DNA from 2 places in the Micrococcus porci genome. Region 2 is predicted to be linked to the other one. Evidence: predicted binding sites of a transcription regulator. Region 2 holds the regulator's gene; the other holds the start of a gene.
What was found. Region 2 encodes LexA, which represses DNA repair genes until DNA is damaged. Its sites were predicted from a motif close to TCGAACANNTGTTCGA; they were not measured.
Positions count from the first base shown of each region.

Region 1: a site for LexA is predicted at 11,659-11,674, ahead of ruvA (Holliday junction branch migration protein RuvA). Genes of this name have one in related genera too.

Region 1 is NZ_CP083691.1:1,587,635-1,601,991, forward strand. It holds gene KW076_RS07540 (hypothetical protein) at 1-609, shown strand, start outside; gene KW076_RS07545 (3-hydroxyacyl-CoA dehydrogenase NAD-binding domain-containing protein) at 707-2,851, opposite strand; gene KW076_RS07550 (HRDC domain-containing protein) at 2,962-4,251, opposite strand; gene KW076_RS07555 (DUF3000 domain-containing protein) at 4,291-4,899, opposite strand; gene KW076_RS07560 (threonine aldolase family protein) at 4,928-6,061, opposite strand; gene msrB (peptide-methionine (R)-S-oxide reductase MsrB) at 6,058-6,549, opposite strand; gene KW076_RS07570 (alpha/beta hydrolase family protein) at 6,610-8,016, shown strand; gene KW076_RS07575 (M3 family metallopeptidase) at 7,938-10,022, opposite strand; gene KW076_RS07580 (YebC/PmpR family DNA-binding transcriptional regulator) at 10,129-10,890, shown strand; gene ruvC (crossover junction endodeoxyribonuclease RuvC) at 10,898-11,584, shown strand; gene ruvA (Holliday junction branch migration protein RuvA) at 11,710-12,354, shown strand; gene ruvB (Holliday junction branch migration DNA helicase RuvB) at 12,351-13,364, shown strand; gene KW076_RS07600 (preprotein translocase subunit YajC) at 13,418-13,819, shown strand; gene secD (protein translocase subunit SecD) at 13,892-14,357, shown strand, end outside.
Region 2 is NZ_CP083691.1:2,246,290-2,260,646, reverse strand. It holds gene dapF (diaminopimelate epimerase) at 1-684, shown strand, start outside; gene KW076_RS10660 (dihydrolipoyl dehydrogenase family protein) at 688-2,127, opposite strand; gene KW076_RS10655 (class I SAM-dependent methyltransferase) at 2,156-2,803, opposite strand; gene KW076_RS10650 (NAD(P)-binding domain-containing protein) at 2,809-3,936, opposite strand; gene KW076_RS10645 (GNAT family N-acetyltransferase) at 4,153-4,779, shown strand; gene hflX (GTPase HflX) at 4,848-6,488, shown strand; gene KW076_RS10635 (ATP-dependent DNA helicase) at 6,485-8,569, shown strand; gene lexA (transcriptional repressor LexA) at 8,606-9,307, opposite strand; gene KW076_RS10625 (LysM peptidoglycan-binding domain-containing protein) at 9,549-9,971, shown strand; gene KW076_RS10620 (histidinol-phosphate transaminase) at 10,067-11,206, shown strand; gene hisB (imidazoleglycerol-phosphate dehydratase HisB) at 11,294-11,896, shown strand; gene hisH (imidazole glycerol phosphate synthase subunit HisH) at 11,896-12,555, shown strand; gene KW076_RS10605 (hypothetical protein) at 12,555-12,707, shown strand; gene priA (bifunctional 1-(5-phosphoribosyl)-5-((5-phosphoribosylamino)methylideneamino)imidazole-4-carboxamide isomerase/phosphoribosylanthranilate isomerase PriA) at 12,768-13,553, shown strand; gene KW076_RS10595 (SseB family protein) at 13,550-14,357, shown strand, end outside.

The DNA of each region.
Region 1 (14,357 bases), 660 kb from region 2:
GACGGGATCCTGACCACGCGCATGGCGTTCCAGCCCACCGGAGCCCAGCGCCGGGAGCGCGCCGACCTGCCGCAGCGCTACCTCGCACAGGCCCGCGTGAGGTTCTCCGCGGACGGATCCACCTGGGAGGTCTGCGACTTCGAGGACTCCCTCACCACGCAGAACGTGCGGATCGCGCGGGAGCGGGCCGGGCTGGGCGCGGAGGTCGTGCCGTCCTGGGCCGAGCACCTGCTGATCACCGCACAGCGCACCCCCGAGCACGACGGCGCCCCCTACCTCCGCCTCGAGGAGTCCTCCCCGCTGCAGGGTCCGGTCCGCATGCCCCCGGCGGTGCTGCGCATCGGCGCCCGCGAGGCTGTGCCGGCGGCGGGGCCCGCCGGCTCGGAGGCGGGGCAGGCGCGGCCCGAGGGGCTGCGGGTGGAGGTGGTCTCCGAGGGGCACGTCCTCGCGGTGCACTGGCTGGGCGAGCCCGCCACGGAGGGGCGCCGCCCGCTGGTCGCCTCCGACTGGGGCGGCGGGACGGTCTCGGTGCCGGTCGCCACGGCGGCGGAGGCCCTGGAGGGGCTGCCGGCGGACCTGCACACCTTCGCCCAGCTGCCCACGGACTGACCCCGGCCGGGCACGACGCCGGCCCCCGCAGAGCGCTCCGCGGGGGCCGGCGTCGTGTGGGGCGCCCGTCCGGGACGGGCGGTCCCGGGCGGGGAGGTCAGGCCTGGTGGAAGCGGGCGCCGCGCACGCGCTCGGAGGCCCCGCAGTCGTCCAGGTACGGGGTGATGCCGCCCAGGTGCAGGGGCCAGCCGGCGCCGAGGATCATGCACAGGTCCACGTCGTCGGGGGCGGCGACGACGCCCTCGTCCAGGAGCAGGCCGATCTCCTCGGCCAGTGCGTCCTCCACGCGGACGCGCAGCTCGTCGGCGGTCTGCGGGGTGTCGCCCTGCTCGATCAGCGCGGCGGTGTCGGCGGGGATGGTCTCGCCGGTGGCGCCGCCGGCCTCCTCGGGGGACTTGACGTCCTTGGCCCAGATCGCGGTCTTCTTCGCCTCGATCAGGCGCTGGAGGTTCTCGGAGACCGGGAACCGCTCGGCCCCGAACGCGGCCTGCAGCGACTCGGAGACATGCTGCGCGACAGGCAGGCCGACCATGGCCGCCAGGGTGAACGGGGTCATCGGGAACGCGAGCGGGTCCAGGGCGTGGTCCGCGGTGTGCGCGTCGGTGCCCTGGTCGAAGGAGTTCTGGATCTCGCCCATCATGCGCAGCAGGACGCGGTTGACCACGAACGCGGCGGCGTCGTTGACCAGGACGGCGGTCTTGCGCAGACGGCGGGCCAGCTCGAACGCGGTGGCCACCGCGGCGTCCGTCGTCTCTGCCACGCGCACGATCTCCACGAGCGGCATCTGGGCCACGGGGTTGAAGAAGTGGAAGCCGACCAGGCGCTCGGGGTGCTCCAGGACCTCCGCCATGCCGGCCACGGACAGGGACGACGTGTTGGTGGCGAGGATCGCGGTGGGGGAGACGACCTGCTCGAGCTGGCGGAACACGGTCCGCTTGACCTCGAGCTCCTCGAACACGGCCTCGATCACGAACTCGGCCTCGGCGTGCGCGGAGACGTCCGTGGCGCCGGTGATCAGGCCCGCGACGGCCTCGGCGTCCTCGGCCTTCATGCGGCCCTTGGTCACGGAGCGCTCCAGCTGGGAGCGGACGTAGGCCAGGCCGCGGTCCACGCGCTCCTGGTCCAGGTCCGTCATGACGACGGGCACGCGGAGGGCGGTGGCGAACAGCAGGGCGAGCTGGCCGGCCATCAGGCCGGCCCCGACCACGCCGACGCGGTGCACGGTGTGCGCCTGCTCGACGCCGGGGTCCCCGGCAGGTCGCTTGGCGCGGCCCTGGACGAGCCCCAGGAACGCGTACACGGTGCGGCGGAACTCGGCGGAGCCGATCAGGTCGGCGAGGGCGTCGGCCTCCGCCTCGGCGGACTCGGCGCGGGTGCGCGTGCGGGCGCCGGCGAAGAGCTCCTCGAGGTGGCGGCGGGCCGGCAGGTCACGGCCGGGGCGGGCGGACTGCGCGGCGCCGAAGGCCTGCAGGGCGCGGTCCCAGGCGGCGTCGGAGACGTCCGCGGTGCGCTGCACGGTCCGGCCGGCGACGGCGTCCGCGGCCGCGGTGAGCCCGGCGGCCAGGAGGTCGCCCTCGGCGAGGGAGTCCATCAGGCCCAGGCGCACAGCGTCGGCGGCGCCGATCATGCGCCCGTTGTCGAGGGGATTGGTGAGCAGCAGGGCGACGGCGGCCTCGGGGCCGACCAGGTGGGGCGCGCGCCAGACGCCGGACCAGCCGGGGATCAGGCCCAGGCGGACCTCCGGGAGGCCGAGGGCCTTCACCTCGGGGGCGATCACGCGGCGGTCGCAGGCCAGGGCCAGCTCGAGCCCGCCGCCGAGGGCGGTGCCGTTGACGAGGGCGACGGTGGGGACGGGGAACGCGTCGATGCGGTCGTAGACGGCGTGGCCCAGGCGGCCCAGCGCTCGGCCCGTCTCGGCGTCGGCCGGCAGGGAGGCCACCAGGGCCAGGTCCGCCCCGGCCGCGAACACGCCCTCGACCCCCGTGATGCCGAGGGCCTGGATCTCGCCGGCGGAGGCGCGAGCGGCCTGCTCGTCCACCGCGCGGGCCAGCTCCAGCAGCGACGCCGAGCCCAGCGTGGCGGGGCGGCGTGGGCCCTGGCCGTTGTCCAGTGTGATGAGGGCGAGGGTGCCGGCGCCGTCAGGCAGCGCGTGGTCGGTGGCTGTCGCGCGCGTGAGGATCTCATCCGGGGCGATGGTGCTCAGGTGCTCGAACTGGTCGAGGGGGGCCGGGGTGTGGCTCATGGTGCTCCTCTGTCGGAGGCGGGTGGTCTGTGATGCTGCTCTCACCATACCGGCGACCGCGCGTACCCGCTACCGGCCGTCCCGGCTTCCGTTCCGTGCCCCGCCGCGGGTCAGCGGTCTCGGGCGGGGTCCGGGTCCAGCAGGGCGACGGTGATGATCGCAGAGGTCTGCTCCACCTGCCAGGGCCGGGCACCGCGCTCGGCGAGGGCGGCGGCCACGGTCTCGGGCGTGATGGTCTCGGGCGGCGTCCAGCAGACCCGGCGCAGGGTGTCCGGGGTGAGCAGGTTCTCCGGGGGCATGCCCAGGGCCTCCGCGGCGCGCGCGATCCGGGGCTTGGCGGTGGTCAGCCGGCGGTCCGCGAGGGGGTCGCGGTCCCGCCACGCGCGGGGCGGCGGCGGGGCGTCGGAGCCCGGGCCGTGCCTGGGCGGGGCCTGCCCGGCGGCGGCGTCCTCGATCCCCGCCCGGATGGCGGTGATCCAGCGCGGTGCCTCGCGGGCGGCGGAGCGGCCGTGGAAGCCGCGGGTGGCGCGCAGCTCGGGCACCGTCCGCGGGAGGGTGGAGGCGGCGGCCACCAACGCCGAGTCGGGCAGGAGCCGGCCCGGGGCCAGGTCCCGGTGCTGGGCGAGGTCCTCGCGCGCCTGCCAGAGACGGCGCAGCACGGCCAGCTGGACGGGGCGCTTCAGGGCCGCCATCCCTGACGTGCGGCGCCACGGGTCCTGTCGCGGCGCCGCGGGCGGGGTGGTGCGCACGTGTTCGAACTCCTGCTCGGCCCAGGCGAGCTTGCCCTGCTCCTCGAGGAGCACGGCCAGGGCGTCGCGCAGCTCCACGAGCAGCTCGACGTCGAGGGCCGCGTAGTTCAGCCAGTCGACGGGCAGCGGACGGGTGGACCAGTCCGCCATCGAGTGCTCCTTGGCCAAGGTCAGGCCGAGCTGGGACTCCAGCACGGCGGCCAGCCCGACGCGCGGCAGTCCCGCCAGGCGCGCGGCGAGCTCCGTGTCGAACAGCAGGTCGGGGCGCATGCCGCAGTCGGCCAGGCACGGCAGGTCCTGGCTGGCCGCGTGGAGCACCCACTCCACGCCGCGCAGGGCTTCGTCCAGCGGGGCCAGGTCCTCGAACGCCTCGGGATCCACCAGCCAGATGCCCGCGCCCGCACGCTTGAGCTGCACCAGGAAAGCCCGCTGGCCGTACCGGATGCCGGAGGCGCGCTCGGCGTCGACCGCCACCGGGCCGGTGCCGGCGGCGAGCGCGGCGGCGCAGGCGGCGAGGCCTGCCGGGGTGTCCGTGACCACGGGCACCCCGCCGGCCGGCTCGGCGACGAGCGTGGGCGCCGCCTGTTCCCCGCCGGGACGGTCCGAGGGGTCCGGGGAGGTCGCGACGGCGGGGGAGGTGGGGGAGGTCATGTGCTTCCTGGGTCGGGGCGGGGTGTCGGGGTCGGAGCGTCAGGGGCGGAGCGGGACGGCGGCGGGGACGTCGTCGTCGGCGAGCGGGGGCAGGCCGGCGAAGGCGCAGATCATGTCCGACCACGCCTCGAGGTGGGCGCCGAGGTCGCGGGGGCCGGGGGTCCACGAGGCGCGCAGCTCGATGTCCGTCCAGCCGGGCTCCAGTGCGAGCGTGCCGAAGTGCTCGGCGAGCTGCCGGGTGGCGGTGCCGCCGGCCTCCGTGTGCGCGGCGTGGCGCCGTTCGAGGGCCTCGGCGAGCCAGTCCCAGGCGACGGCACCGGCCAGATGGTCGGTGGCGACGTCCGGCTCGAGGCTCGCCCGGATGTAGGTGACCACCCGGAAGTCGCCCCGCCACACGGGGGAGCCGGCCGGGTCGTGGAGGAGCACGAACCGCCCCGTCGCCAGGGGGTCGGCCTCCGCGCCGTGGGGGTCCAGGACGTCGGCGGCCAGGGTCACCGCGAACGGGGCGAGGCCGGGAGGGTCGGGGATCGGACGCAGGCGCACCTCAGGCCGGGGGTGGGCCGCGCGCAGGTCCGCGAGCGCGTCCGCGAACGCGCCGGAGGCGCCTCCGGCGGCGGGGGCCGGCGCCCGGGGTCCCGACTCGGTCATGGCGTCCAGCCTAGGACCGGCCGGCCCCTCACCGGGGGCGACGCGCCCGGAGGGCGGCGGCGAGGGCATCCACGAACGACTCGACGTCCGCGTCCGTCGTGTCCCAGGAGGTCATCCAGCGCACCTCGTGGGCGGCCGCGTCCCAGTCGTAGAACGGGTGGCGGAGGCGGACCTCGGCGGCGACATCCGGGTCCAGCCGGGCGAACACCGCGTTGGCCTCCGGGGCGCGGGCGAGCTCGACGTCGTCCAGCCCGGCGACCGCGTCGGCGAGCACGCGGGCCATGCGGTTGGCCTGTGCGGCCAGGGCGATGCCGAGGTCGTCCGTGAGCAGCGCCAGCAGCTGGGCCGCGAGGTAGCGGTGCTTGGATGCCAGCTGCATGTCCTGCTTGCGCAGGTAGCCGAGGGCGGCGCGGGCCCGGTCCCGCGCGTCGGCGGCGTCCCCGCCCGGCACGTCGGCGGGCCCGACCATCCGTGCCGCGACGACGGCCTCCGGATTCAGCACGATCACGGCCTCCGCCCCGAGGCCTCCGTTCTTCGTGCCGCCATAGGAGACGACGTCCACCCCGGCGTCGGTGGTGAACGCGCGCAGCGGCAGGTCGAGCGCTGCGGCGGCGTTGGACAGGCGCGCCCCGTCCATGTAGAGCGCGGCACCGGCGGCGTGCGCGGCGTCGGCCACCTCCCGCACCTGGGCGGCGGAGTACACCGTGCCGAGCTCCGTGGCCTGCGCGATCTCGACGACGGCGGGCTGGCTGGCGTGCACGAAGCCGTCCCGGCGCACGTGGGCCGCCGCGAGCTCTCCGGTGAGCCGACCGTCCGGGGTCGGCACGGGGACGAGCGGGGTCCGACCCAGGCGCTCGGGCGCGCCGCCCTCGTCGTGGATGAGGTGGGAGGAGGCGGCGGTGACCACGGAGCCCCACGGCGGGGTCAGCGCCTGGAGGGCGAGGACGTTCGCGGCCGTCCCGGTGAACACGGGCACGGCGAACGCCCGCTCGCCGAACACCTCCCGCACCTTCTCCTGCAGGGCGGCGCTGGTGGGGTCCTCGCCGTAGGACACGGCGTGATCCGCGTCCGCGTCGGCCATCGCGGCCCACACGTCCGGGTGCACGCCCGCGTAGTTGTCCGAGGCGAACGCCCGCAGCCCCGCGGGGCGGGCTGCGCTCACGCCCGGTCCCCGGCGGGGTCCGCCTCCGTGCCGATCGCCGCGACGTCCGCGGGGGTGAGGCGCAGCGAGATCGAGTTGATGCAGTACCGCAGGTCCGTGGGGGTGTCGTACCCCTCGCCGGCGAACACGTGGCCCATGTGGGACCCGCACGCCGCGCAGCGCACCTCGATGCGCTCCATGCCGAGCGTGGCGTCCTTGACGTAGACCACCCGGTCCTCGGCCAGCGGGGCGAAGAAGGAGGGCCAGCCGCAGTGCGAGTCGAACTTCTCCTCCGAGCGGAACAGCTCGACGCCGCACGCGCGGCACGCGTAGACGCCCTGCACGCGGGAGTCCCAGTACTCGCCGGTGTAGGGGCGCTCCGTGCCGGCCCGGCGCAGCACGTGGAACTCCTCCGGGGTCAGGCGGCGCGCCCACTCCTCGTCGGTGAGGGCGGCGGGGCGGGCGGCGTCGTCGGCGCCGGAAGGAACGGTGGCGTGGTTCTGGCTCATGCCCGTGCCAACCCGGGGCGCCCGCGGGATGTTCCCGGCCGGGTGGTCCACAATGGCCCCATGGCCTGCCCCCGACGTCACAGCCCGCGCCTCCGGGCCCGCCCGGACCTCCGCGACGCGCTCCTCGGCTCACTCCGCGGCTCGGCCGCCGTGGCCCGCCCCGCGGCCCGGCTGGCCCCCGCCGCCGCGTCCGTCGCGGCGTCCGCGGCCTTCGTCCTGGCCGGCGCCTCCGCGGGGCTGGCCGGCGTGTTCGCCCGCACCGTGGTCACCCCGGTACGCTCGCGGCCCGAGCACACGGCCGTCCTCGCGGTCCTGGACACCGGGGACGGGATGGACGTCATCCTCCCGGCCGACGAGCACACCACCGTGCCCGGCACGTACTCGCTGACGTTCCACGGCGGGGAGGGGTGTGCCCGCATCGGCGCGATCCGCTCCTACGACCCCCGCGACGGGACCGTGCAGCGGGTCGTGGAGGAGGTCTACTCCGGGGACCTGCGCTCGGCCGTCCGGGGCCGGTTCACCGCGTTCATCTGGCCCGGTCCCGCCGAGGCCGGCCTCGAGGCCGCGGACGTGGAGGTCCCCGTCCCCGGCGGCGCCGCCCCCGCCTGGCGCATCGACCCCCCGCCGGCCGAGGACGGCGAGGAGCGGGCCGGCGAGGGGATGTGGGCCGTGATGGTGCACGGCCGCGGCGCCGTCCGCAACGAGGGCCTGCGCGCCGTGCCCACCGCCGCCCGCCTCGGCATGACCTCGCTGCTGGTGTCCTACCGCAACGACGGCGACGCCCCCGACGCCGAGGACGCCCGCTACGGGCTGGGCACCACCGAGTGGGAGGACGTGGAGGCCGCCGTCCGCTACGCCCTCGACCACGGCGCCCGCGACGTCGTCCTGTTCGGCTGGTCCATGGGCGGCGCCGTCGTCCTGCAGACCGCCGACCGGTCCGACCTCACCTCCCGCGTGCGGGGGATCGTGCTCACGGGGCCGGTCGTCGACTGGATGGACGTGCTCCGCCATCAGGCCCGCCTCAACCGCATCCCCGAGGGGATCGGCCTGCTCGGCCAGTGGCTGCTCTCCAACCGGGCCGGCCGCCTCGTCACCGGGCTCGCCGCCCCGGTGGACCTCAAGGCCCTGGACTGGGTGACGCGTGCCGACCACGTCCGCGTGCCCACCCTGATCCTGCACTCCGAGGACGACGAGTACGTGCCGGTCGGCCCCTCGCAGGACCTGGCGGAGCGCAACCCCGCGCTCGTGCGGTTCGTGCGCTTCCACCAGGCCCGCCACACACGCGAGCAGAACGTGGACCCCGTGAAGTGGGACCGCAGCGTCCGCGGGTTCCTCCGGGCGGTGCTCACGGCGCCGCGGCCGGGCGCCGTGAGCCCGCCCGGGGCGCCTCAGGCGCCCTCCGGCAGCAGCCCCCGACGCCGCAGCAGCGGCTCCAGCTCCGCGTCCCGTCCCCGGAACGCCCGGTAGGACTCCAGCACGTCCCGCGTGTCGCCCCGGGAGAGCAGCTCCTCCGCGAACCGGCGCCCGTTCTCCCGGGTCAGACCGCCGTGCTCCCGGAACCACTCCACGGCGTCCGCGTCCAGCACCTCCGCCCAGATGTACGAGTAGTACCCGGCCGCGTAGTCGTTGCCGAACACGTGCTTGAAGTAGCCCGTCCCGTAACGCGGCGGCACCAGGTCGACGTCGATCCCCGCCTCCGTCAGCACCCGCCGCTCGAATCCGGCAGGGTCCGCGGTCGCCGCGTCCACGGTGTCCTCCGTGAGGGTGTGCCACGCCCAGTCGAGCAGCGTCGCCCCGAGGTACTCCACGGTCCGGTAGCCCTCGCCCCACAGGTCCGCCGCCTCCAGCCGCTCCAGCGTCCCCGTCGGCAGCTCCGCGCCCGTCTCCACATGCCGGGCGTAGTCCGCCAGCAGGGACGGCTCCCGCAGCCACACCTCGTTCACCTGCGACGGGAACTCCACCGTGTCCCGCGGCACCGCCGTGCCCGTCAGCGACGGGTACTCGCCCTCCGCCAGCAGCCCGTGCAACACGTGCCCGAACTCGTGGAACAGCGTCGTCGCCTCGTCCAGCGTCAGGAGCGCCGGGCGCCCCTCCGCCGGAGCCGGCACGTTCATCGTGCAGAACACCACGGGGCGGGTGCCCAGCGCCGCCGAGGCGTCGACCACGTTGTGCATCCACGCCCCGCCGGACTTCGTCGGACGCGCGAAGAAGTCGCCCACGAACAGACCCACCCCGCGGCCGTCCTCGTCCGTCACCTCCCACACCCGGATCGCCGGCCGGTACAGGTGCCCCGCCAGATCCTCCCGCTCCGCGAACCGCAGCCCGTAGAGCGCCGTCGCCGCCGCGAACACGCCCCGGGTCAGGACCCGGTCCAGCTCGAACCACGGCCGCAGCGCCCCCGCGTCCACGTCGAACGCCTCCCGCGCGTGCGCCGCCGAGAGGAACGGCCAGTCCCACGGCACCACCGGCGCGTCCCCCTCCGCCACCGCCTCGGCGTCCCGGCGCGCGTTGGCCATCGCCGGCCCCGTCAGGGAGCCCAGCAGCCCCTCCACCGCCGCCACCGACGGCGCCGCCCGGTCCCGCAGCGCATGCTCCGCCCACGACGCCGCCCCCAGCAGCCGCGCCTTCTCCAGTCGCAGACGCACGATCCGCATCGCCGTCGTCAGCGTCTCGTGCTCTCCGGAGGACCCCCGGCCCACCGACGCCTCGAACACCTCCCGCCGCAGCCCAGCGTCCTCCAGGTCCGCCAGCCACGGCTGCGACGTGAACAGCGACAGCGTCAGCAGCCACGGCCCCGCACCCTCCGCCGCGTCCGCCCTGCGGTGCCCCGCCTCCGCGGCTGCGCGCTCCGCCGCCGCCGCCAGGTCGTCCGCCCTCAGCCCGGCCAGGCGCTCGCGGTCCGTCACCAGGACCGCGCGGGCGGCGGTGTCGGCCACGAGCCGTCGGGTGTAGGCGGCGGAGAGGGTCGCCAGCTCGCCGTTGAGGCGGGCGAGCTCGGCGCGGCCGGCCTCGTCCAGGCCCGCGCCGGCGATCTCCAGGCGGGTGCGCGTGCGCTCCAGCAGGCGGGCGTCCTCACCTGCGAGGCCGGCGTCGTCGACCGCGGCCACGCGCGCCGACAGGCGCGGGTCCAGGAGGATCGCGTCCTCGTGCGCGGCGAGCTCGGGGGAGAGCTCCTCGGCCAGGGCCTGCCGGGCGTCCGTGCCGTCCGAGCCCACGAGGGTGGAGAACATCGGGGCCACGCGGCGCAGCAGGGCACCCGAGAGCTCGAGTGCCCGCACGGTGTTCTCGAAGGTCGGCGCCTCGGGGGAGGACAGGATCTCCTCCACCTCGGCGCGCTGCTCCGCCATGCCCTGCCGCATCCCCGTGGCGAGGTCGGCGTCGCTCACGGCGGCGAAGTCCGGCAGCCCGTGGGGCAGCGGGGAGGGGGAGAGGAGCGGGTGGCCTGCGGGGAGGCGGTGGGTGATCTGCGTCATGCCGCCCAGCCTAGGTCGGGGACGTCCGGCGCTACACTGGGCGGTCGAGCACGCGCCGCCCCGCGCGCGTCGTTGCAGCATCCCGACGAGCAGAAGGAGACAGCGGATGTCCGGTCACTCCAAATGGGCCACCACCAAGCACAAGAAGGCCGTGATCGACCAGCGTCGCGCCAAGGCGTTCGCCAAGTACATCAAGGGCATCGAGGTGGCCGCCCGCGCCGGCGGCGCCGACCTCTCCGGCAACCCCGCGCTGGACCTGGCCGTCTCCAAGGCCAAGAAGAACTCGGTCCCCAACGACAACATCGACCGCGCCATCAAGCGCGGCGCGGGCCTCACCGGCGAGGTCATCGACTACACCGAGATCATGTACGAGGTCCGCGGCCCCCAGGGCTCCGCGCTGCTCGTCGAGTGCCTCACCGACAACAAGAACCGCGCCGCCGCCGACGTGCGCGCCGCGGTCACCCGCAACGGCGGCACCATGGCCGACTCCGGCTCCGTCTCCTTCCTGTTCCACCGCAAGGGCGTCGTCCGCCTGCCCGCCGCGGGCAACACCGAGGACTCCCTCCTCGAGGCCGTGCTCGAGGGCGGCGCGGACGCCGAGGAGGTCGTGCTCTCCGGCGACGACTTCGAGATCGTCTCCGAGCCCGGCGACCTGCGCGCCGTGGCCGAGGCCCTCGACGCCGCGGGCATCGACTACGAGACCGACGAGATGGAGCACCTGCCCACCATGAAGGTGGAGCTGGACGCCAAGGGCGCCCGCACCTTCCTGAAGCTGGCCGACGCCCTCGAGGACCTCGACGACGTGCAGAACGTGTTCTCCAACGTGGACATCGCCCCCGAGGTGATGGACGAGCTCGAGCAGGACTGAGCGCATCGTGACGGACCGGCCCGCCGGCGTCGTCCGCGTGCTCGGGGTGGACCCCGGGCTGACCCGCTGCGGCATCGCCGTGGTGGACGTGGACGCGCGCAGGCGGGCCGAGCTCGTCCACGTCGAGGTCGCCGGCACGGCGCCGGAGGAGTCCCTCGACGCCCGCCTGCTCTGCATCGACCGGGCCGTGAGCGCTGTGCTCGTGCGCTTCCGGCCGGAGCGGGCGGCCGTCGAGCGGATGTTCGCCAACAACAACACGCCCACGGTCCTGGGCACCGCCCAGGCGGCGGGCGTGGCGATCGCCGCCGCGGCCCGCGCGGGCGTCCCGGTGGGCCTGCACACCCCGTCGGAGGTGAAGGCGGCCGTCACCGGCAACGGCGACGCCGGCAAGGAGCAGGTGACCACCATGGTCACCCGGATCCTCCGCCTGGACGCGCCCCCGCGCCCGGCCGACGCCGCCGACGCCCTCGCGCTGGCCATCGCCCACGCCTGGCGGGGCACGGCCCTCGGGCGGGCCGCCGGGCACACCGGCCTGGACACGTCGGGACTGGCCAGCCGCACCGGAGCCTCGCGGGGCGCGGCCGGCGCGCGCGTGCGCCGCGCCCCGAAGGCCGCCCTGACGCCCGCGCAGCAGGCGTGGCTCGCCGCGGAGCGTTCCGCCGGCGCCCGTCCCGGTCGCCGCAGCGCGGGCTGACCGGGAGGCGGGGCACGGGCGGCCGACGACGGCGCGCGGCGCGCCCTCTCCCGCCGCGCCGTCGCCGGCGGCGTTCGATGATATGTTCGAATCCCGTCCGCCGACCGACCCCCTGGAGGCCCCCGATGATCGCGTCCCTCTCCGGCACCGTGGAGCACGTGGGCCTGGACCACGCGGTGATCGCCGTCGGCGGCGTGGGCCTGAGCTTCTCCGCCACGCCCCAGACCCTGTCGCACCTGCATGAAGGACGCGACGGCGCCGTCCAGACGCACCTCGTGGTCAAGGAGGACTCCCTCACCCTGTTCGGGTTCGCCGACCGCGCGGAGCGCGAGGTGTTCGAGGTCCTGCTGGGCGCCAACGGGGTCGGCCCGCGCCTGGCGCTGGCCATCCTCGCGGTGCACCGCCCCGAGGCCGTGCGGCGGGCCGTCACGGACGAGGACGAGAAGGCCCTCACCCTCGTGCCGGGGATCGGCCCCAAGATGGCGCGCAAGATCATCGTCGACCTCGCGGGCCGGCTGGCCCCCACGGGCGAGGTCGAGCCGGAGGCGGCCGTCGTGGAGCCCGAGGCCGCGGCCGACGCCTGGCACGCGGACGTCGTGCAGGCCATGACCGGTCTGGGCTGGTCGGAGAAGGAGGCCGCCAAGGCGGTCGCCGCCACCGTCGCCACGCACCCGGACGTGGACGCCTCCGGCGACGTCGCCGCGCTGCTGCGCGCCACCCTGCGGGACGTCGGCGCCGCCGCGGCCGTGCGCGGGGGCCGCCGCGCATGAGCGAGCGCCCCGTCACCGCGTTCGAGGCCGACGCGGAGGAGCGCCGCCTCGAGGCCGCGCTGCGCCCGAAGCACCTCGACGAGTTCGTGGGCCAGGCCCGCGTCCGCGAGCAGCTGGACCTCATGCTCGCCTCGGCCCGGCTGCGCGACCGCGCGGCGGACCACGTGCTGCTCTCCGGTCCGCCCGGCCTCGGCAAGACCACCCTCGCCATGATCGTGGCGCAGGAGATGAACGCGCCGCTGCGCCTGTCCTCCGGCCCGGCGATCCAGAACGCCGGCGACCTCGCGGCGATCCTCTCCTCGCTGACGGAGGGGGAGGTGCTCTTCCTCGACGAGATCCACCGCATGTCCCGGCCGGCCGAGGAGATGCTCTACATGGCCATGGAGGACTTCCGCGTGGACATCGTGGTGGGCAAGGGCGCCGGCGCCACATCCATTCCGCTGGAGCTGCCCCCGTTCACCCTCGTCGGGGCGACCACGCGCGCCGGGCTGCTGCCCGGGCCGCTGCGGGACCGGTTCGGCTTCACCGGCCACCTCGAGTTCTACGCGATCGAGGAGCTCGAGCGGGTGCTGCGCCGCTCGTCCGCCCTGCTGGACATGCGCGTCGAGACGGACGGCTACCGGCAGATCGCCTCGCGCTCCCGGGGCACGCCGCGCATCGCCAACCGGCTGCTGCGCCGCGTGCGGGACTGGGCCCTGGTGAAGGGCCTGGACACCGTGGACGCCGAGGCCGCCTCCGCCGCGCTGACCATGTACGAGGTGGACGCCCGCGGCCTGGACCGCCTGGACCGCTCCGTGCTGACCGCCCTGTGCACCACGTTCGGGGGCGGCCCCGTGGGCCTGACCACCCTGGCCACCGCCGTGGGGGAGGAGGCCGAGACCGTGGAGACCGTCGCCGAGCCCTTCCTCATCCGGGAGGGCATGATGGCGCGCACCCCGCGCGGCCGCGTGGCCCTGCCCGGCGCGTGGGACCACCTGGGCATGACCCCGCCGGAGGCTCCGCTCGGCTGAGCGCCCTACACTGGCACGGATCCCCGCAGTCGACTCGACCTGGAGTGTGCCCCGTGCCGCTGACCCCCCTCGCCCCCGTCCTCGCCGACGACGCCGCCGGCGGCGGCAACGTCCTCGTGCTGGCCATGTTCGCGGCCCTGGCCGTGATGCTGTTCCTCTCCTTCCGGCGGGGCAAGAAGGCCCAGGCGGAGGCCGCGGACATGCGGGCACGCCTGACCCCCGGTCAGGAGGTCATGACCGGCGCGGGCATCTTCGGCCGCGTCGTGGCGGTGGACGCCGCCGCCCAGCGCGTGACCTTGGAGACCGCGCCCGGCACCCGCATGGACGTGCACCTGCAGGGCATCGTGAAGATCGAGGAGCCGGATGTCGCGCCCGCGGCGGACACCGCCCCCGCCGTCGGCGGTGCGCACGCTGCGGAGACGGCCCCCGCGGCCGACGACACCGACCGCGCCTGAGCCCCGGACCCGCAGCACCCCTCCCCGGCGGCCGGGCACGCACCCGGACCGCCCGCAGCGAAAGCAGCACGCATGGCGAAGACCTCACCCACCCGCGCCGCCGGGCGCACCCTGGCCTGGCTGGCCGCGCTGATCGTGGCGCTCACTGCGATCCTCGGGCTCGGCGTGGCCTCGGGCCAGGCCTCCTGGGCCCCCAAGCTCGCGCTGGACCTCGAGGGCGGCACCCAGATGGTGCTCGCCCCCACGACGGCCAGCGGAGAGCAGGCCACCCCCGAGCAGCTCCAGCAGGCCGTGGAGATCATCCGCCAGCGCGTGGACGGCTCCGGAGTGGCCGAGGCCGTCGTCGCCACCCAGGGCGACCAGAACGTCGTCGTCTCCATGCCGGGCGTGCCCGACGAGGAGACCCGCCGCCTGATCCAGGCCTCCGCGGACATGCAGTTCCGTCCCGTGCTGCAGGCCGTCCCCGGCGGCCAGCCGACGCCCCAGGACCAGCTGGTCCCGAAGGACCAGTTCCCGACGCCCTCGGCCGAGCCGACGG
Region 2 (14,357 bases):
ATGGACTACCGCAACGGCGACGGCTCGATCGCCGAGATGTGCGGCAACGGGGTGCGCGTCTTCGTGCACTTCCTGGTCGAGAAGGGTCTCGTGGACCTGGCCCCCGGCCAAGCGATCACCATCGGCACGCGCGCCGGCGTGAAGGCCGTGACCCGGCTCGAGCACGGCTACGCGATCGACATGGGCCCCTGGTCCTACCTCGACCCCGAGCTGGCGGAGGAGGCGGCGTCGGACTCGATGGTCCTCGCCCACGGCCTCCCCGATCCGCGGCCGGCGCTGAGCGTGTCGCTGGGCAACCCCCACACCGTGGTCCCGCTGGCCTCCTTCGCCGACCTGCAGGGCCTGGACCTGGGCCGCGCTCCCGAGGTGGACCCCGCTCCGCCGCACGGCACGAACGTCGAGTTCGTGGCCGCGCACGAGCCGCTCGTGCGCGAGGGCGTGGGCCGCGTGCGGATGCGCGTGCACGAGCGCGGGGTGGGTGAGACCCAGTCCTGCGGGACGGGCGCGTGCGCGGTGGCCGTGGCGATGCGCGCATGGGCGGGCGACCAGGGCACCGACTCGTGGCTCATCGAGGTGCCCGGCGGTGTGCTGGCCGTCGACGTCGTGCCGGGCCCGGAGGGGGCCGAGCACGTGGTCCTCTCGGGCCCGGCCGAGCTGGTCTTCGACGGCGAGCTCACCGTCTGAGCGTCAGCTCAGCTCGCCGAGCACCTCGTTGAGGGCCTCGGTGGCGGAGGGGTGCGTCCAGATCCCGTCGCGCAGCGCCGACGCCGTCACGTCCGCGCGCATGGCCAGGGCCACGAGGTTCACGAGCTCCTGCGCCTCCACGCAGTGCAGGCGGGCGCCGAGCACGAGGTCGGTGGCGGCGTCCACGACCACCTCGATGACGCCGTGCGCGTCCTCCTCGATCTTCGGGCGCGGCATGGCGGCGATCTTCGCCACGGGCTTGGAGGCGACCTTCACCTCGTGGCCGGCCTCGCGGGCCTGCTCCGCGGTCATGCCGACCGAGCCGAGCGGCGGCGTCGTGAAGACCGTGGTGGGCACGGCCACACGGTCGGCGCGCGAGTACGCGCCGTCCCCGGCGAGCTGGCCGGTGACGATCCGGTGGTCGTCGAGGGAGATGTAGGTCTGCTGCGGCCCGCCGTTGACGTCGCCCACGGCCCACACGTCCGGCGCCGAGGTGCGCAGGTGCTCGTCGACGGCGATGAAGCCCTTCTCGTCCAGCTCGATGCCGGCGGCCGCCGGGTCCAGGGCCTCGGCGGTCGACGCGCGGCCCGTGGCCAGCACCACGATGTCCGCGGCGATCGGCTCGCCCTCCTCGAGGTCCACGCGCAGGCCGCCGTCGGCCTCGGCGAAGCCCGTGGCGGAGGCCCCGGTGGCCAGGCGCACGCCGCGGTCCTGCAGGGCCTCGACCAGGGAGTCGCGGACCGCGTCGGACTCGTCGGGCAGGATCTGCTCGCCCCGCACCAGGACGGTCACCTCGGCGCCGAAGCCGGCCAGCATGGAGGCCAGCTCCAGGCCCACGGGGCCGGAGCCGACGACGACGGCGCGGCGCGGCGCGCGGGTGCGGTCCATCTGCAGCTGCAGGGTCTCGGAGTCGTGCACGCCGGGCAGGTCCACGCCGGGCATCTCGGGGCGCAGGGGGGTGGTGCCGGTGTTGACGACCACGTGCCGGGCGCGGATGGTCAGGCGCTCGCCGTCGTCGTCGCCGTCCGCGGCCTCGGCGGGGCGGACCTCGACGGTGCGCTCGCCGGTGAAGCGGGCCTCGCCCTGGACGAGGGTGACGGCGTCCAGGTCCTCGAGCATGGCGCGGTTCGCGTCGCGCAGCTTCGAGGTGAGGGCGTCGCGGAAGTCCCAGGCGGAGGCGACGGCGGCGTCCGGGTCGTCCCCGGGGCGGACGGCGTCGGCGCGGTGGACGAGGGCCTTGGTGGGCACGCACGCCACGTTGATGCAGGTGCCGCCGACCATGCCGGCGTCGCGCTCCACGAGGGTGACCTTGCGGCCCTGGGAGCCGAGCGTCTTGGCCAGGGTCTTGCCGCCCTTGCCCCAGCCGATCACCAGGATGTCGGTCTCGAGCTCGGCGGTGCCGGCGGTGGTTACGGTGTCCTTCACGGTGTCCAGGCTGCTCATGCCCTCGACACTATCCAGGACGGTCCGTTCAGGAGGACGATTCGGCCGCCCGCGAGATCCGCAGGATCCGGAAGCCCTTGACCGTGGCCGCCCGCGTCGCCGTGAACTCCCCGGGCGCCCGCTCCTGGAGCATCCCGGAGATCCACGGCAGCAGCGAGTCCGCCCCGAGGTTCTTCTGCACCACGAGCCAGGCCTCGCCGCCGGGGGCCAGGCGCGGCAGCCACTGCGCGAGCAGGTCGTGCAGGGCGGCCTTGCCGATGCGGATCGGCGGGTTGGACCAGATCAGGTCGAACCGGGCGTCGTCCGGGACCTGCTCGGGGGTGAGGAAGCGCGCGTTCTGCGCCCCGACGGCGGCCGCGTTGTCGCGCGCCAGGGCCAGGGAGCGCTCGTTCACCTCGACGCCGGTCACCTCGGCCTCGGGGGAGGTCAGGGCCAGGGTGAGGGCGAGCGGGCCCCAGCCGGCGCCGACGTCGAGGAACGCGCCGCGCGCCGGGGGCGCGGGGACGGCGGAGAGCAGGGCCGCGGTGCCCTTGTCGATCCCGTCCGGGGAGAACACGCCGTTGGCGGTCTGCAGGGTGACGCGCCGCCCGGCGATCTCGACGTCGACGCGGCGGCGCCGCTCAGGGGTGCCGGGGTCGGGGGAGAAGTAGTGCGCAGGCGAGGTCACGGCGTCCATCGTAGTCAGGCGGCGCCGGCGGCCCGCAGGTCCGCCAGGATCGCCCGCACGGCGTCCCGGCCGGCCCGGTTGGCGCCCACGGTGGACTGGGACGGCCCGTAGCCGATGAGGAACAGGCGCGGCTCGTCGAGGGCGCGGCCGTGCGCCGCCCGGATGCCGCCGTCGGGCGTGCGCAGGCGCAGCGGGGCGAGGTGGCGGACGGCGGGGCGGAAGCCGGTGGCCCAGAGGATGACGTCGGCGCGCTCGAGGGAGCCGTCGGGCATGCGCACCCCGTCCGGCTCGATCCGCTCGAACATGGGGTGGCGCTCGAGCACTCCGCGGGCCTGCGCCTCGCGCACCCAGTCGGAGCGGAACATGCCGGTCGCGCTCACCACGGAGCGCGGGGCCAGGCCGAGGCGGGTGCGCTCGTCGACGCCCTCCACCGACTCGGCGAGGTGGCCCGGGTCCGGGTCGTCGATCCAGCGGGGCTCGCGCCTGGTCACCCAGAGCGTGTCCGCCACGCGCGAGACCTCGGCCAGGTGCTGGGTCGCGGAGACGCCCATGCCCACGACCACCACGCGCCGCCCGGCGAACTCCTGCGGGCCGCGGTAGTCGTGGGTGTGCAGCTGCCGGCCGCGGAACTCCCGCCGGCCCGGCACCGCCGGCCAGTGCGGCGAGGTCCACGTCCCGGTGGCGTTGACCAGGAACCCGCACGTCCACGTGCCCGTGTCGGTGTGCACCCGGAACCCCTCGGCGGCCCCGGGCTCGCCGATCCGTTCCACCCTCGACACGCGCACGGGGCGGTGCACGCGCAGGTCGAAGCGCTCCTCGTACTCGGCGAAGTAGGCGGGCAGCACCGCGTTGGCCTGCGCGTCCGGGTCCGCCGGCGGCACCGGGTGGCCGGGCAGCTCGTGGATGTGGTTGACCGAGCCCATCGTGAGGGTGTCCCAGCGGTGCAGCCACGCCCCGCCGGGACGGTCCTCGGCGTCGAGGACGGCGAACGTGCCCGGCGACCCCCCGGGGGCCGGTCCCGGGGCCTCGCCGGGGCCGACGGGCAGGAAGCCGCGGCGGCGCAGGTGGTGGGCGGCGGAGAGCCCGGCCTGGCCGGCGCCGACCACGAGGACGGTGACGTGCCGGTCCGGGTGCGGGGTCATGCGGCCCAGCGTAGGCGGGGCCCGCGCGTGTTCGCCCACGGGGGAGGGGTGTCGCCGGCGACGGTCGGCCGCTAGGATGGTCCGCATGTTCCTGCTGTTCGCCTGATCGCCGCCGCCCGTCGAGCCCCCGCTCCGGCCGCCGTCGATCGCTCCGCATCCCGCTCCGGTCCGCGCCCCCGTGCGCCCGGATCCCGCCGACGCGAACAGGACACCCCCATGGACTTCATCGTCCGCCCCTGCACACCCGAGGACGAGCCGTCGTGGCTGCGCTGCCGGGTCCTCGCCTTCCTCGACACCCAGAACCACGACGACGTCCACGCCGCCCACCCCGTCCCCGACCCCGACGTGGCCGACCCCGCGGACTCGCTCCAGTGGGTCGCCGTGGTGCGTGACGGGCCTGACGCCGGCACGGTCGCCGGGATCCTCGACGCATCCGTGGGCGCCGCGGACGGCGACGACGCCGGGCTGGCCACGATCGACACCCTGGCCGTCCATCCGGACCACCGACGTCGGGGCCTGGCCGGCCGCCTGTTCGAGGCCGTCCTGGAGCGGCTGCCCGAGCGGGTCGGGCACGTGGACGTGTGGACGCGCGAGGACGAGGCGGCGAACGCCTGGTACCGCGCGCACGGCTTCGCCCGGGACCACGTGTACCTCCAGGTCCACCTGGAGAGCTGGGTGGACGGCGACGACGTCGCGGCCCTGATCCGGACCCCGCCCGCCCTCTCGGCCCCCGTCAAGGGGCTCTTCCACGCCTCCCTCGAGGACGAGGCGTGGATTCGCGAACGCTTCCACCGGGTGGTCCGCGTGAGCCGGTACGTCCGCCCCGTGGGGATGACCGGCTAGCGCGTCCGCCCCACCCACTACCCTGAACTGACATCGGGACGCCCGAGCGAGGCGCCCCAGAGGAGACCATGACTGAAGAGAAGAACCCCACTCCCGCCGGCGGCTCCGAGGACGAGATCCAGGCCGTGATCGACCGCATCCTGGCCGCCGACGACGCTCGCCGCGCCACCGAGCGCGAGGCGGCCGGGCGCGGCTCCGCGGACAGCGCCGCCGCGGACCACGAGGGCGCCCCGGACCGCTCCGGCGCGCTCGCGGGCCGCGCACTCGCCCTCGCCGAGGGCGGCGACGGCCACACCGCGGCGGACGGCGACCAGGACGAGCTCGCCGCGCGCCACTCCCTCAAGCGCGTGCAGGGCCTGTCCACCGAGCTCGAGGACATGACCGAGGTCGAGTACCGCCAGCTGCGCCTGGAGCGCGTGGTGCTGGCCGGCGTGTGGACGGAGGGCACCGCGGAGGATGCGGAGAACTCCCTGCGCGAGCTCGCCGCGCTCGCGGAGACCGCCGGCTCGGAGGTCCTGGACGGCGTCATCCAGCGCCGCGCGACACCGGACCCGGCCACGTTCCTCGGCAAGGGCAAGGCCCGCGAGCTGGCCGACGTCGTCGCGCTCACCGGCGCGGACACCGTGATCGTGGACTCGGAGCTGGCCCCGTCCCAGCGCCGCGCCCTCGAGGACGTGGTGCGCGTGAAGGTCATCGACCGCACCGCCCTGATCCTCGACATCTTCGCCCAGCACGCCACGTCCCGCGAGGGGCGGGCCCAGGTGGAGCTCGCCCAGCTCGAGTACCTGCTGCCGCGCCTGCGCGGCTGGGGCGAGTCCATGTCCCGCCAGGCGGGCGGCCGGGCCGCCGGCGGCGAGGGCATCGGCTCGCGCGGCCCCGGCGAGACGAAGATCGAGCTGGACCGGCGACGCATCCGCACCCGCATGGCCAAGCTGAAGAAGGACATCGCCGGCATGAAGCCGGCGCGCGAGGCCAAGCGGGCCAACCGGCGGCGCAACCGGGTGCCCTCGGTGGCGATCGCGGGTTACACGAACGCGGGCAAGTCCTCGCTGCTGAACCGCCTCACCCACGCGGGCGTGCTGGTGCAGAACGCGCTGTTCGCCACCCTGGACCCGACGGTCCGCAAGGCGGTCACGCCGGACGGCATCGGCTACACGCTCTCCGACACCGTGGGCTTCGTGCGCAACCTGCCCACGCAGCTCGTGGAGGCGTTCCGTTCGACCCTGGAGGAGGTCGCGGACGCGGACGTGATCCTGCACGTCGTGGACGCCTCCCATCCGGACCCGGAGGGCCAGATCGCCGCGGTGCGCTCCGTGCTGCGGGAGGTGGACGCCCAGTCCGTCCCGGAGATCATCGTGCTGAACAAGGCGGACGCCGCCGAGCCGGACGTGATCGCCCGCATCCGCGCCAAGGAGCCGCACACCGTGGTGGTCTCCGCCCGCACCGGCGAGGGCATCCCGGAGCTGGAGTCCGCCATCTCCGCGACCATCCCGCGCCCGGACGTGCGCCTCGAGCTGCTCGTGCCCTTCACGGACGGGCAGGTGGTCTCCCGCCTGCACTCGGTGGACGCGGAGATCCTCTCCGAGACGTACGAGGAGACCGGCACCCGGCTCACGGTTCTCGTCCGCCGGGACATCGCCGCAGACCTGGAGGGCTACCGGGTGGACGCCGCCGCAGGCGATGACGCCCAGGAGGCCGCCTCGGCATGACGGATTCGACGACGGGACCCGCCGGCGCCGTGCCGACCACGGACCGCGAGGAGGAGGCCCTGCGCCTGCTCGACGTGGTGGTCGAGGCCACCGGCGGCCAGCAGCGCGCCGGCCAGCGGGAGATGGTGCTCCAGGTGGCGCGCGCCCTGGAGTCGCGACGGCACCTGCTGGTGCAGGCCGGCACGGGCACGGGCAAGTCGCTGGCCTACCTGATCCCGGCGCTGCAGCACGCCATGGACCAGGAGGACCCCGTCGTCGTCGCCACGGCCACGCTCGCCCTGCAGGCCCAGATCATGAAGCGGGACGCCCCGCGGCTGGTCCAGGCGCTCGCGGGGGAGCTGCCGCGGGAGCCCGTCGTCGCCCTCGTCAAGGGCCGCTCGAACTACCTGTGCCGGCACAAGGTGGACGGCGGCTACCCCGGGGACGAGGGGGAGGAGACCCTCTTCGAGGTCGCCGACGACGGCGGCCTCATCGGCTCCGGCGAGGACGGCGAGCCCTCGTCCCCGCTCGGCAAGGAGGTGATGTACCTCCGGGCGTGGGCGGACGTCACCGAGACCGGTGACCGCGACGACCTGGAGGTCCCCGTCACGGACCGGGCCTGGCGGCAGGTCTCCGTGAACGCCGTGGACTGCCTGGGGGCGACCCGCTGCCCGCTGGCGGAGGAGTGCTTCTCCGAACGCGCCCGCGCGGACGCCGCCGACGCCGACGTGGTGGTCACCAACCACGCGATGCTCGCCATCAGCGCGTTCGAGGGCCTGGCGGTGCTGCCGGCGTACTCGGCGGTGATCGTCGACGAGGCCCACGAGCTGCAGGACCGCGTCACCGGTGCGGTGACGGGGCAGCTGTCCGGGTCGATCGTGCACGGGGCGGCGACGTCCCTGCGGCGGCACACCTCCGTCGCCGTCGAGGACCTGGCGCAGGCCGCCGCGGGGCTGGACCGCGCGTTCACGGACACCCCCTCCGGTCTGATCCAGGGCGGCCCGGACGACGTCCAGGAGCAGGCGCTCACGGCGGTCCTCTCGGCCGCGCGCCAGTGCTTCTCCGACCTCGGGAAGGACAAGGAGGGGGAGGCGGACGCCGGCCGGCAGATGGCCCGGTCCCGGCTGCTGGAGGTGGTCGAGGTGGCCGAGCGGATGCTGGCGGCCCACCCCGAGGCGGACTTCCCGGAGGTCCTGTGGGCCACCCGCCCCGGCCGGTTCGAGCCGGGCTCCGGCTGGCAGCCCGGGGACGAGGCCGACCCGCCGCAGCTGTACGTCGCCCCGATCTCGGTGGCCGGCAGGCTGCGGGAGGGCCTGTTCGGCAAGGCGACCACGGTGCTCACCTCCGCCACCCTCACCGTGGGGCAGGGGGAGCGGCGCTTCGACTCCGTGGCCGGGGACGTCGGCCTGGCGGGACCGGACGCCCCGCGGTTCACGGCGCTCGACGTCGGCAGCCCGTTCGACTATCCGAGGCAGGGCGTGCTCTATGTGGCGCGGCACCTGCCGAAGCCGGGCCGCACCGCCTCGCCGGAGTCCCTCGACGAGCTCGAGGCGCTGCTGCGGGCGTCCAACGGCGGCGCGCTGGGGCTCTTCTCCTCGCGCCGGGCCGCGGAGGACGCCGCCGAGCACATGCGCCGGCGCCTGGGCAGGGGCCACACGGTCCTCTGCCAGGGCGACGCCACGCTCTCGGCGCTGGTGCGGCAGTTCGCGGACGAGCCGGACACGTCCCTGTTCGGCACCATGAGCCTGTGGCAGGGCGTGGACGTGCCCGGGCCCTCGCTGCGCCTCGTGGTGATCGACCGGATCCCGTTCCCGCGTCCGGACGACCCGCTGTCCCAGGCGCGGACCCGGGACGTCGCCCGGCACGGCGGCAACGGGTTCATGCGGGTCTCCGCCACCCACGCGGCGGTGCGCATGGCGCAGGGCGCCGGGCGCCTGGTGCGCTCCGTGGAGGACCGAGGCGTCGTGGCCGTGCTCGACTCGCGCCTGGCCACCGAGCGGTACGGCGGCTACATCACCAGCGCCCTGCCGGACTTCTGGCGCACCACCGACCGCGCGGTGGTGCGCGGCGTGCTGGAGCGGTTGGCCCGCGAGGCGCACTGACGCGGAGGGGCCCGCCCTCGACGGGTCCGGCGTCTCTCAGAGCGCGCGGAGGACGGTGACCACGCGGCCCATCAGGGTCGCGTGGTCGCCGAGGATCGGCTCGTAGGCCGTGTTCTGCGGCAGCAGCCAGGTGTGCCCGTCGCGTCGTCGCAGCGTCTTCACGGTGGCCTCGTCGTCGAGCAGCGCGGCCACGATGTCCCCGTTCTCCGCGGTCTCCTGGCGCCGGACGACCACCCAGTCGCCGTCGCAGATGGCGGCGTCCACCATGGAGTCGCCGACGACGCGCAGCATGAACAGGTCGCCCTCGCCGGTGAGCCGGCGCGGGACGGCCATGACGTCCTCGACCTGCTGATCGGCCAGGATCGGCCCGCCGGCCGCGATCCGCCCGACCCAGGGGACCTCCACCGTGGCATCCTCGGACGCACCCGTGTGCCAGGACGGGATCTCCGGTGCCCCCGGGGCGGCGTCTGCGACCGCGGCGGCGCCGTCCTCGTCCCGCAGCACCTCGAGGGCCCGCGGGCGTCCCGGATCGCGCCGGAGGTAGCCGAACCGCTCGAGCTGCCCGAGCTGGTGGGTGACGGAGGAGAGGGACGCGAGGCCCGCGGCGTCGCCGATCTCCCGCATGGACGGCGGATACCCGCGCTCGGCGATGGCCTGGCGGATCGTGCGCACGATCCGACGCTGCCGGTCGGTCAGGGGCTGGGCGCCGCCGGGGGGCGGCGTCGGCGAGGTGGCCATGCCGGGGGTCCGTTCTCTCGGGGAAGGAGCCTTAACGTGTCCGCGCCGCGTGATGACGTTGGGATGTCGGCCGGAACGGCGCGTCCGCTCTGGCCTCGACCCTAGTCGAGTGCGCCCCCGCATTCAAAGATGTGTTCGAGGTCTCCTGGGCGTGTCTCGAACGGATGTGCTAGAAATGGGTTCGAACCGAATCGAACAGATGTTCGACTCACCCGCTCCGGCGGGAGGAAGGCAGAAGACCATGACCGCCGTCACCGCTGTGCTCTCCCGGACCCACCAGCTCACCTCCGTCCGCGCGCGGCCGACCCGCGCCGTCGCGGCCTCCACCCGTGCCGCCGCGCGGACGTCCGGCGTGCGACTGACCCGCCGCGGGCGCCTGCTCTTCCGCGGGCTGCCCGTCATCCTCTCCGTGGCCGCCGCCACCGTTGCCGCCGCGTTCTTCGCGGGTGTCCTCTTCTCCCCGCCCGCCGTGTCGGCGGACACCCCGGCCGAGGAGCTCCAGACCGTCACGGTGATGCCCGGGGACAGCCTCTGGACCATCGCGCGGGACGTCGCCCCGGAGGCGGACCGCCGGGACACCATGCGCCGCATCGACGAGCTGAACGGCCTCGAGGGCCGGGACCCGGAGCTCGGCCAGGAGCTCTACGTGCCCCCGACGCGCTGAGGCCCGCCACACCGAGATTCCGCCGTCCTGGCGCGCCGCGTCGGACCTCCGACGCATGGGGCCGCAGGCGGGTCCGGCTTCCTAGGATGAGCACCATGACCGACCTGAGCTCCCTGCCCCTGCGTGACTCCCTCCGCGGCCAGAGCCCCTACGGCGCCCCTCAGCTGGACGTCCCGTACATGCTCAACACCAACGAGAACACGCACCCCGTGCCCCAGGCGGTCGCCGAGGCGATCACGGCGCGGGTGGCGAAGGTCGCCGGCGGGCTGAACCGCTACCCGGACCGCGAGTTCACCGAGCTGCGCGAGCACCTCGCCGCCTACCTGGGCCACGGCATCACCCCGGAGCAGGTCTGGGCCGCCAACGGCTCCAACGAGGTCCTCCAGCAGATCCTGCAGGCCTTCGGCGGTCCCGGCCGCACCCTGCTGAGCTTCCTGCCGTCCTACTCGATGTACCCGCTGCTGGCCAACGGGACGGACACCGCGTTCGTGGACGGCGGCCGCGCCGCAGACCACACGCTCTCCGCAGAGCACGCCGCGGCCCTGGTCCGGGAGCACCGTCCGAACGTCGTGTTCCTCGCCTCTCCGAACAACCCCACCGGCACCGCCCTGGGCCTGGACGTCATCGAGGCGATCTACGCGGCGCAGGCGCAGAACGAGGCCGAGGGCGGCCACGGGGCCATGGTCGTGGTGGACGAGGCCTACGCAGAGTTCGCGCTCGCCGGCACGGACTCCGCCCTCACCCTGCTGCGGGGGCGGGAGCGGCTGATCGTCACCCGCACCATGTCCAAGGCGTTCGCCCTGGCCGGGGCTCGCCTGGGCTACCTGGCCGCGGACGCCGCCGTCGCGGACGCCCTGCGCCTGGTCCGCCTGCCGTACCACCTCTCCGCGGTCACGCAGGCCACGGCCATCGCCGCGCTCGAGCGTGTGGACGAGCTCCTGGAGACCGTCGAGGACATCAAGGGCCAGCGGGATCGCATCGTCGCCGAGCTGACCGGGATGGGGCTCGTCCCCGCGGTCTCCGACTCCAACTTCGTGTTCTTCGGCCGCCTCGCGGACGCGCACGCCGTCTGGGAGGCGCTGCTGGAGCGCGGGGTCCTCGTGCGCGACGTCGGCATCCCCCACCACCTGCGGGTCACCGCCGGCACGGAGGAGGAGACCACCGCGTTCCTCGACGCGCTGCGCGAGATCGTCGAGCAGGATCCCGCCGTCGTCTCCGCCGTCGACGCCGACTGACCCACACCGGGTCCCACCCGTGCCCCCGCCTAGGATGGTGGGTGCCCTTCCCGCCCACCCCCAGGAGGACCCGTGGCCGCCGAGCTGATGTCCGGACGCCGTGCGCGCATGCAGCGCACCACCAGCGAGTCGGACGTGTACGTCGAGATGGACCTGGACGGGACGGGGACCTCCGAGATCTCCACCACCGTGCCGTTCTACGACCACATGCTGACGGCGCTGTCCCGGCACTCGCAGATCGACCTCACGGTGCGCGCCACGGGGGACACGCACATCGACGTGCACCACACCGTGGAGGACGTGGCCATCACCCTCGGCGAGGTGCTCAAGACCGCGCTGGGGGACAAGAGGGGCATCCGCCGCTTCGGCGAGGCCTCGGTGCCGCTGGACGAGGCCCTGGCCCGCGCCGTCGTCGACGTCTCCGGGCGTCCCTACCTGGTGCACGAGGGAGAGCCCGAGGGCCAGCAGTACCACCTGATCGGCGGGCACTTCACGGGGTCCATGACCCGGCACGTGTTCGAGGCGATCACGTACCACGCCTCCATTTGCCTCCACATGGACGTGGTCCGCGGCCGCGACCCCCACCACATCGTGGAGGCGCAGTTCAAGGCGTTCGCCCGCGCCCTGCGCGCCGCCGTCGAGGACGACCCCCGCGTGCACGACGTGCCCTCTACCAAGGGTGCGCTCTGATGGCCTCGCCCACCTCCGTCCCGGGCGTGCGCCCGACGGTGGCCGTCCTGGACTACGGCTCCGGCAACGTCCACTCCGCCGTCCGCGCCGTCGAGCACGCCGGCGCGCGCGTGGAGCTCACCAAGGATCCCGACGCCGTGCTCGGCGCGGACGGCCTCGTGGTGCCCGGCGTGGGGGCCTTCGCCTCCGTGATGGAGGCCCTGCGCTCGTCCGGCGGCACCCGCTGGATCGGCCGCCGTGTGGCCGGCGGCCGCCCCGTGCTGGGCATCTGCGTGGGACACCAGGTGCTGTTCGAGGCAGGGGTGGAGCACGGCGTCCGGACCGAGGGCATGGGCGAGTGGCCCGGCGTCGTCGAGCCCCTGCCTGCCGCGACCGTGCCGCACATGGGCTGGAACACGGTGCGCCCCGCCGAGGGCAGCGCCCTGTTCGCGGGCATCGAGGACGAGCGCTTCTACTTCGTGCACTCCTACGCGGTGCAGTCCTGGGAGTTCGACCAGGGCAACGAGGCCATGCGCCCCCCGCAGGTCACCTGGTCGCACCACGGCGCGGACTTCATCGCGGCCGTGGAGAACGGCCCGCTCAGCGCCACCCAGTTCCATCCCGAGAAGTCCGGCGACGCCGGGCAGGCCCTGCTGCGCAACTGGCTGGAGACCCTCTGATGCCGTACTGGTCCGTCCTCTACCTCGGCCTCGGCGGCATCCTCCTGGGCGCCGCCTGGTCGATGCGGACGCAGAAGGCCCCCACCTGGGCCGTCGTGATCGCCCTGGTGCTGGCCGCCATGGCCGTCGCCGCCGCCTTCCTGACCGTCTGACGGCGGCCGTCCCCCCGACACCCTCGACCTCCCCATCCGCCCCCGCCGAGAGGAACCCCGATGACCGAGACCACCCCCGCGCTCGAGCTGCTGCCCGCCGTGGACGTGCAGGACGGCCAGGCCGTGCGCCTCGTCCAGGGCGAGGCCGGCTCCGCCACCTCCTACGGCGACCCGCTGACGGCCGCCCTCGACTGGCAGGACGCGGGCGCCGAGTGGATCCACCTCGTGGACCTGGACGCCGCCTTCGGCCGCGGGGACAACCGCGACGTGCTGCGCCGCGTCGTCGACGAGATCGGCGTGAAGATCGAGCTCTCCGGCGGCATCCGCGACGACGCATCCCTCGAGAACGCCCTCGCGATGGGCGCCGCGCGCGTGAACCTCGGCACCGCCGCCCTCGAGGACCCGGCCTGGACGGCCCGCGCGATCGAGCGCTTCGGGAACCGCGTCGCCGTGGGCCTCGACGTGCGCGGCACCACCCTCGCGGCCCGCGGCTGGACCCAGGACGGCGGCGACCTCTGGGAGGTCCTCGCCCGCCTCGAGGAGGCCGGCTGCGCCCGCTACGTGGTCACCGACGTGACCAAGGACGGCACGCTCAGGGGCCCGAACAGGGAGCTCCTGGCCCGGATGTGCGCCGCCACGGACAAGCCCGTCGTCGCCTCCGGCGGCATCTCCTCCCTGGAGGACATCGCCGCGCTCGCCGCCATGGTGCCGCAGGGCGTCGAGGGCGCGATCATGGGCAAGGCCCTCTACGCCGGACGCTTCTCCTTGGAGCAGGCGCTCGCGGTGGCCGCCGGCGCCACCGTGGAGCGGGCCCGCGAGCAGCACCCCTTCCAGGCGGCCCCGTGAGCTCCGCGTCCTCGAGCGAGCCCGCGCACGACGCCGAGGCCACCGTCCCGGTCCCCGCTCCCGGCGGCCGCGAGCTGCCGGGGCACATCCGCGCCGCCATGGAGCGGATGCGCCAGAAGACGGCGCGCGAGAACACCGCGGACACGGCCGGCGTGCCGTGGGCCGGGCGCGACCTCTCCGGGCCCGGCCTCGAGGGGTCCGCGAACCCGCTGCACATCTTCGACGAGGACGACGGGACCGCCCCGGCCGAGTGGGCCCGCGTCATGGACGCCCTCACGGAGGGCACCGCGGGCGAGGCCGAGGTCGTGGACGTGCTGGGCCGCATCCGGGTGTTCGCCGCGGTGGTGCCCACCCTCGCCGTCGACGAGGCGGACGTGCACGATCACGCGGCCCACTCCGTCCACGAGCACGCCCAGCACGAGGACGCCGCCCACGGTGACAAGGCCGCGGACGTGGCCCTCGTGACCATGCGCGCCCCGGACGGCCGCCAGGCCCTGCCGGTGTTCACCTCCGTGCCTGCGCTCACCGCGTGGAACCCGCTGGCCCGCCCCGTGGCGGTCTGGGCGCCCCGCGCGTGCCTGTCGGCCGTGGACGAGGGGTGCGAGCTCGTCGTCGTCGACGCCGGTGCGGAGCACACCTACGCGGTCCGGCGACCCGCCGTGTGGGCGCTGGCCCAGCAGAAGCCCTGGACCCCGTCCTACCTGGACCAGGAGATCGCCGAGGAGATCGCCGGCGTCGCGGACCTCGTCCCGAACCTCCTGAACCTCGGTCTGGCGCCGGGCCCGGGCGTGGCCACGGAGACCG